One region of the Pseudomonas sp. 13B_2.1_Bac1 genome, then DNA from elsewhere that is predicted to be linked to it. Evidence: predicted binding sites of a transcription regulator. Region 1 holds the regulator's gene; each other region holds the start of a gene.
What was found. Region 1 encodes FliA, which starts transcription of late flagellar genes. Its sites were predicted from a motif close to CTAAAGTTTNNNNNNNNNNNGCCGNTAA; they were not measured.

Region 1 (2,187 bases):
GCGTCTAAGCAAGACAAGGTAAAGAAATAAAATGGGCAGCATGCATCCCGTACAGGTGATCGCGGTGACCGGCGGCAAAGGTGGCGTCGGGAAAACTAACGTGTCAGTGAATTTGTCCCTGGCCCTGGCAGAGCTTGGCCGTCGCGTCATGCTGCTGGATGCTGACCTGGGGCTGGCGAACGTCGACGTTCTGCTGGGGCTGACGCCCAAACACACGCTTGCCGATGTGATCGAAGGGCGCTGCGAGCTGCGCGACGTGCTGCTGCAGGGCCCTGGCGGTATCCGCATCGTGCCGGCCGCCTCCGGCACCCAGAGCATGGTGCACCTGAGCCCGGCGCAGCATGCCGGCCTGATCCAGGCGTTCAGCGATATCGGCGACAACCTCGACGTGCTGGTGATCGACACCGCCGCCGGGATTGGCGAGTCCGTGGTCAGCTTCGTGCGCGCTGCGCAGGAAGTCCTGTTGGTGGTCTGCGATGAACCCACCTCGATCACCGACGCCTATGCCCTGATCAAACTGCTTAACCGTGACTACGGCATGAACCGCTTCCGCGTGCTGGCGAACATGGCCCAGAGTCCACAGGAAGGGCGCAATCTGTTCGCCAAGTTGACCAAGGTCACGGATCGCTTCCTCGATGTCGCCTTACAATACGTCGGCGCAGTTCCCTACGACGAGTGTGTACGCAAGGCTGTGCAAAAGCAGCGTGCAGTCTACGAAGCGTTCCCTCGTTCCAAATGCGCCTTGGCGTTCAAGGCTATTGCCCAGAAGGTCGATACCTGGCCGTTGCCTGCCAACCCTCGGGGGCATCTGGAGTTTTTCGTCGAGCGATTGGTGCATCAGACGAGCGCAGGACCGGTGCTATGACATCCAGCGGCTACAACCTTTACAAGAAATCGGCACGTGACAGCCAGGGTGAATTGATTGAGCGCTATGCGCCGCTGGTCAAGCGCATCGCTTATCACTTGCTGGCACGCCTGCCCGCCAGCGTCCAGGTCGAAGACCTGATCCAGGCGGGCATGATCGGCCTGCTCGAAGTGTCGACCAAATACGACGCGAGCAAGGGCGCGAGTTTCGAGACGTATGCGGGTATCCGCATCCGTGGCGCGATGCTCGATGAAGTGCGTAAAGGTGACTGGGCGCCGCGTTCGGTGCATCGCAATACGCGCATGGTCAGTGACGCAATTCGCGCAATTGAAGCAAAAACCGGTCGCGACGCTAAAGATCACGAAGTTGCGGCCGAACTCCAATTGAGTCTCGACGATTACTACGGGATTTTGAACGATACCTTGGGCAGCCGCCTGTTCAGTTTCGACGACCTGTTGCAGGACGGCGAACACGAAGGGCTGCACGAGGACGGCGCGAGTGCTCATCTGGAGCCGTCGCGCGACCTGGAGGATGAACGCTTCCAGGGTGCGTTGGCGGACGCGATTGCCAATTTGCCGGAGCGTGAGCGACTGGTGTTGGCGCTGTACTACGACGAAGAGCTGAACCTCAAGGAAATCGGTGAGGTCCTGGGGGTCAGCGAATCGCGGGTCAGCCAGTTGCACAGCCAGTGCGCAGCCCGCTTGCGGGGGCGTTTGGGAGAGTGGCGAGCGCGCTGACAGGCAGTGTTGGGGAGCACTGCAAACCACACCGCGAGGGTGATTGACCCTCGCGGGATCGGCCCGTGGTGCCCCCGGCAGTCCTTTTTGTGTAATGCCTGTTGATTGAAATGGCGCGTCCAGGTGCTGGGCGCGTTTAAGACTGCTTGGAGGTCGAATTGGACAAGAACATGAAAATCCTCATCGTTGATGACTTCTCAACGATGCGGCGGATCATAAAAAACCTGTTGCGTGACCTTGGGTTCACTAACACGGTCGAGGCGGATGACGGCATTACGGCGATTCCGATCCTCAACAGCGGGAGCATCGACTTTCTGGTAACGGACTGGAACATGCCGGGCATGACCGGTATCGACTTGCTGCGCCATGTGCGCGCCGACGAAAAACTGCGCAGCCTTCCCGTGCTGATGGTGACCGCCGAAGCCAAGCGTGAGCAGATCATCGAAGCCGCCCAAGCCGGGGTCAACGGTTACGTGGTCAAGCCATTCACTGCATTGGCCTTGAAAGAGAAGATCGAAAAAATCTTCGAACGCATCCACGGCTAATGCCATCGCGGGGGAGCTATGGAGCATAAAGAAACGTCAC
Region 2 (2,187 bases), on a different contig from region 1:
GACAAACCGGACAAGGCCTGGGCACGGCTATTAACTTCTTCGGCTGCGCTGCGAATGTGCGAAACCATGGTCGACAGCGCCTCGCCCATCTGGTTGAAGCTGCGTGCCAACTGGCCGATTTCGTCATGGCTGGACACGTTCAAGCGTGCACTCAAATCACCGGCACCCAAGGCCTCGGCCTGACTCACCAGATCACTCAACGGCTGCAGTTTGCTGCGCAACAGCCACACCGCCGCGCCGACCGCGAACAGCATCGCCAGCACGCTGCCGATCACCAGGCGGATACCCACGGCCCAGGTGACTTCGCGGATCTCAGCCTTGGGCATGCTCGCGACCACCGACCACGGGCCGCCTTCGAAGGGCACCGAGACGCTGTAAAAGTCTTCGTTCTTGTCGCTCCAGAAACGGCCCTCGCCCGGCTTATTCGCCAGGTCGAGCATCACCGGGATTGCCTGATCCAGTGCCTGCACACCAGCGGGCGGCACCAGCCAGCGCTTCTGTTCGTCCAGCAACGCAAGGGAGCCGGTCTTGCCGATGCGGAAGCGCTTGAGGTTTTCGAATTGGGCATTCTGCGCGTCGGTGTAGTCGAAGCCGACAAACAGCACCGCGATCACCTTGCCGGCCGCGTCGCGCACCGGTGTGTACTGGGTCATGTAGGAACGTTCGAACAGCACCGCACGGCCCACATAACTCTGCCCGGCAAGCAGGCGCTGATACGCCGGGTGCTGATGATCCAGCACCGTGCCGATGGCGCGACTGCCATCCTGCTTGGTCAAGGACGTGCTGACACGAATGAAGTCTTCGCCACTGCGCACAAATACCGTGGCCACGCCGCCGGAGGTGTCCTTGAATTCATCGACCTCATCGAAATCGTTGTTCAACACGTCATTGCCCAGGTACAGGCCTGGCGTCTGCATCCCGGCGACGGTAACCGGTTGATCCGCATGCACGCTCAACCCGGCGCCGAAGCGCTTTTCAAACAGCCCGCTCAAGCGCTGGGTACTTTCGCGCAAGGTGCTGTGGAAGGTGTTGAGTTGATCGGCGAGCAGCCGCGCCTCGCTGGCCAGGTGCTCTTCGCGGGTGTCGAGGTTGGCGGAGTCCAGGGAACGCAAGGCGAATACCGTACTACCGCTGATGACAACAGCCAGTATCACGGCTAATGCGAGGCCTAACTGTGAGGCAATCCGGGCGCGAGGTTGAGACATGACGGCTCCTGGCCGAGGCCAGGATCATCCTGATCTCATAGCGCTGCTCGGCAAATTATCTAATGGGAAGCGTTGGTGCACGATGGTTCCAACACACCTACTTCGGCGGACGCGGGAAATACTTGAGCGAATCACAGGGGTATCTCGCAAACGGTTGCGCACCCGTGCCTTGGGCCACTCAATCGAGGCGCTCGACCGGCGGTAAAACCATCGCCCGCACTTCTCCCTGTAGGAAGTCTGCCAGCCGGCGTAAACGCTCGCCGCCGGGGCGGGTCTTCGGCCACACCAGGTAATAATTTTCACCACTGGCCACGGCGGTCGGCCACGGCAGGCTCAACCGCCCTTGGGCCACGTCCTCAGCCACCATCAGCAAGTCGCCCATCGACACGCCGTAGCCTCGCGCGGCAGCGATCATGCCCAGCTCGAGGGTATCGAACACCTGCCCGCCCTTGAGCGACACCTGGGATGACAACCCCATGCGCTCCAGCCAATTGCGCCAATCGCGCCGGTCCGGCGTCGGGTGCAGCAACTCGGCGGTGGCCAGCCGGGCGGCATCCCAGGGCCCATCCGCCAACAGGTTCGGGGCGCCGACGGGGATCAACAGTTCAGGAAACAGGTAGCTGGCCTCCCAGTCCGCCGGAAAATGCCCGTAGCTCAGCAGCACCGCGCAGTCGAAGGGCTCCTGGTTGAAGTCCACCTCGTCCACGCTCATCCAGGCACTGGTCAATTGCACTTCGTTGCCCGGCTGTAACGCCCGAAAACGGCTGAGTCGTGCGAGCAGCCAACGCATGGTCAGGGTCGACGGCGCCTTCATGCGCAGGATGTCATCTTCGGCGTTCAGGGTATGGCAGGCACGTTCGAGCGCGGCGAAGCCCTCGCGCACCCCAGGCAACAACAGGCGCGCGGCTTCGGTGAGCTGCAGGTTGCGGCCGCTGCGCTGGAACAGCCGGCAGGCGAAGTGCTCTTCGAGGGTGCGGATATG
Region 3 (2,187 bases), on a different contig from region 1:
CAACCCGGGCGCCGCGCACAGCAGCACGAAGATCAGCGCCTTCAGGCGCGGGTGCTGGATCATCATGCCTTGGCGGCCGCCCAGTCGATCCAGCCGAACTGCCAGGTCGCCAGGATCAGCAGGCCGAACGCAATGCGGTACCAGGCAAACGCCGCATAACTGTGGCTGGCGATGAACTTGAGCAGGCCCTTGACCGCGATCATCGCGAAGATGAACGAGGTGACAAAGCCGATGGCAAACACCGGCAGGTCAGCTGGCTGGAACAGGTCGCGGTACTTGTAGCCCGAATACACCGCCGCACCGACCATGGTCGGCATCGCCAGGAAGAACGAGAACTCGGTGGCGGTCTTGCGCGACAGGCCGAACAGCAACCCGCCGATGATGGTCGAGCCCGAGCGCGAGGTGCCCGGAATCATCGCCAGGCACTGCGCAAATCCAACCTTCAGCGCGTCTTTCCAGGTGATCTCGTCCACGCTTTCGGCGTGCACTTCATGCTGGCGCCGTTCGGCCCACAACATGATGACGCCGCCCACCACCAGGGCCGTGGCCACGGTGATCGGGTTGAACAGGTAGTGGTGGATCAAGTCGGCAAAGATCACCCCGAGCACCACCGCCGGCAGGAACGCGATCAACAGGTTGATCGTGAAGCGCTGGGCGTTGCGCTGGGTCGGCAGGCCGGTGACCACGTCGAGGATCTTGCGGCGAAACTCCCAGACCACCGCGAGGATCGCGCCGAGCTGGATGATGATGTTGAACGCCATGGCGCGTTCGCCGCCGAAGTCGAGCAGGTCGGCGACGATAATCTGGTGGCCGGTGCTGGAGATCGGCAAGAACTCCGTCAGCCCCTCCACCACGCCGAGAATCAATGCCTGTGCGGCGGTCCACAAATCCATACTTCCCCCAAAGGTCATGCTCAATCGCATGCCTGGTTTATCTTTTAATGTTCACTGACGGGCACACCCAAGGCCCGGCGTTGATTCTCAACGCCGGCCTGCAAAAATTCTGTGAAAAATCAGGCAGTACTCAGGTTTTGCGATTGCAGGCCGAAAGCCTATCAGACAAGGCGTAAAAGTCGATGCAGCACCCACAATTATAAAAAGCACGGAGTGACAGGACGATGAACAGTTTGCGCAATATGTCGATCAGTCGGCGCCTCTGGCTGATCCTGATAGTCGCCGTGCTGATGCTGTTTGCCCTGGGTTTATTGATGCTCAGACAGATTCATGACGACCTGTACCAGGCCAAACGCCAGCAGACCCAGCACGTGGTCCAGACCGCCAGCGGCATCCTGACGTTTTATCACAGCCTCGAAACCACCGGCGTGATGACCCGTGACGCTGCGCAGAAGCAGGCCTTGAGCGCGGTGCGCGGCTTGCGCTACGACCATGACGACTACTTCTGGATCAACGATCTCACCCCCGTGATGATCATGCACCCGGCCAACCCCAAGCTGGACGGCCAGAACCTCTCGGCCATCCGTGACCCCGATGGGTTTGCGGTGTTCAACGAATTCGTGATCCTGGCCAAGGCCAAGGGCGCCGGCATCGTCAACTACCGCTGGCCGAAACCCGGCGCCGAAGCGCCCGTGGCGAAAACCTCGTATATCCAGCTGTTCGAGCCGTGGGGCTGGATCATCGGCTCCGGCGTGTACGTGGATGATGTGCAGGCCGAGTTCAGCGGCCAGGTGTGGAAAGCCTCGGTGATCGGCCTGGGCATCGCGCTGGTCATGGCCCTGCTGGTCACGCTGATCGCCCGCAGCATCGTGCAGCCATTGCAGGCCGCGGTGAACGCCATGGGCAACATCGCCAGTGGCGAAAGCGACCTCACGCGCAGCCTCGACACCCACGGCGACGACGAAGTCACCCAACTGTCCCGGCACTTCAACAGCTTCACCGCCAAGCTGCGCCAGGTGGTCAGTCAGTTGCAGGTGTGCGCCAACGCGCTCGGCGAGTCGTCCAGGGAGCTGGGCACCAACGCCACTCAGGCCCATGCTCGCAGCCAGCAGCAGTCCCAGCAGATGGAACTGGTGGCCACCGCGATCAATGAGGTCACCTATGGCGTGCAGGACGTGGCCAAGAACGCCGAACACGCCGCCAGCGAAATGCGCGACGCCCAGGTCCAGGCCCAGCAAGGCCAGGTCAATATCGACGGCAGCCTGCAGCAGATCGACCACCTCTCCGGCACCAT

Region 2: the regulator FliA is predicted to act here: its motif matches at 1,305-1,332, upstream of NTD80_RS11480 (methyl-accepting chemotaxis protein).
Region 3: the regulator FliA is predicted to act here: its motif matches at 1,023-1,050, upstream of NTD80_RS04665 (methyl-accepting chemotaxis protein).

The regions. Positions count from the first base shown of each region.
Region 1 covers NZ_JANLOH010000114.1:53,640-55,826, reverse strand. Annotated here, with positions in the region: gene fleN (flagellar synthesis regulator FleN) at 32-865, shown strand; gene fliA (RNA polymerase sigma factor FliA) at 862-1,602, shown strand; gene NTD80_RS29825 (chemotaxis response regulator CheY) at 1,773-2,147, shown strand; gene NTD80_RS29820 (protein phosphatase CheZ) at 2,166-2,187, shown strand, end outside.
Region 2 covers NZ_JANLOH010000049.1:80,157-82,343, reverse strand. Annotated here, with positions in the region: gene NTD80_RS11480 (methyl-accepting chemotaxis protein) at 1-1,205, opposite strand, end outside; gene NTD80_RS11475 (LysR substrate-binding domain-containing protein) at 1,384-2,187, opposite strand, start outside.
Region 3 covers NZ_JANLOH010000018.1:134,514-136,700, forward strand. Annotated here, with positions in the region: gene NTD80_RS04655 (DUF1294 domain-containing protein) at 1-66, opposite strand, end outside; gene NTD80_RS04660 (undecaprenyl-diphosphate phosphatase) at 63-893, opposite strand; gene NTD80_RS04665 (methyl-accepting chemotaxis protein) at 1,118-2,187, shown strand, end outside.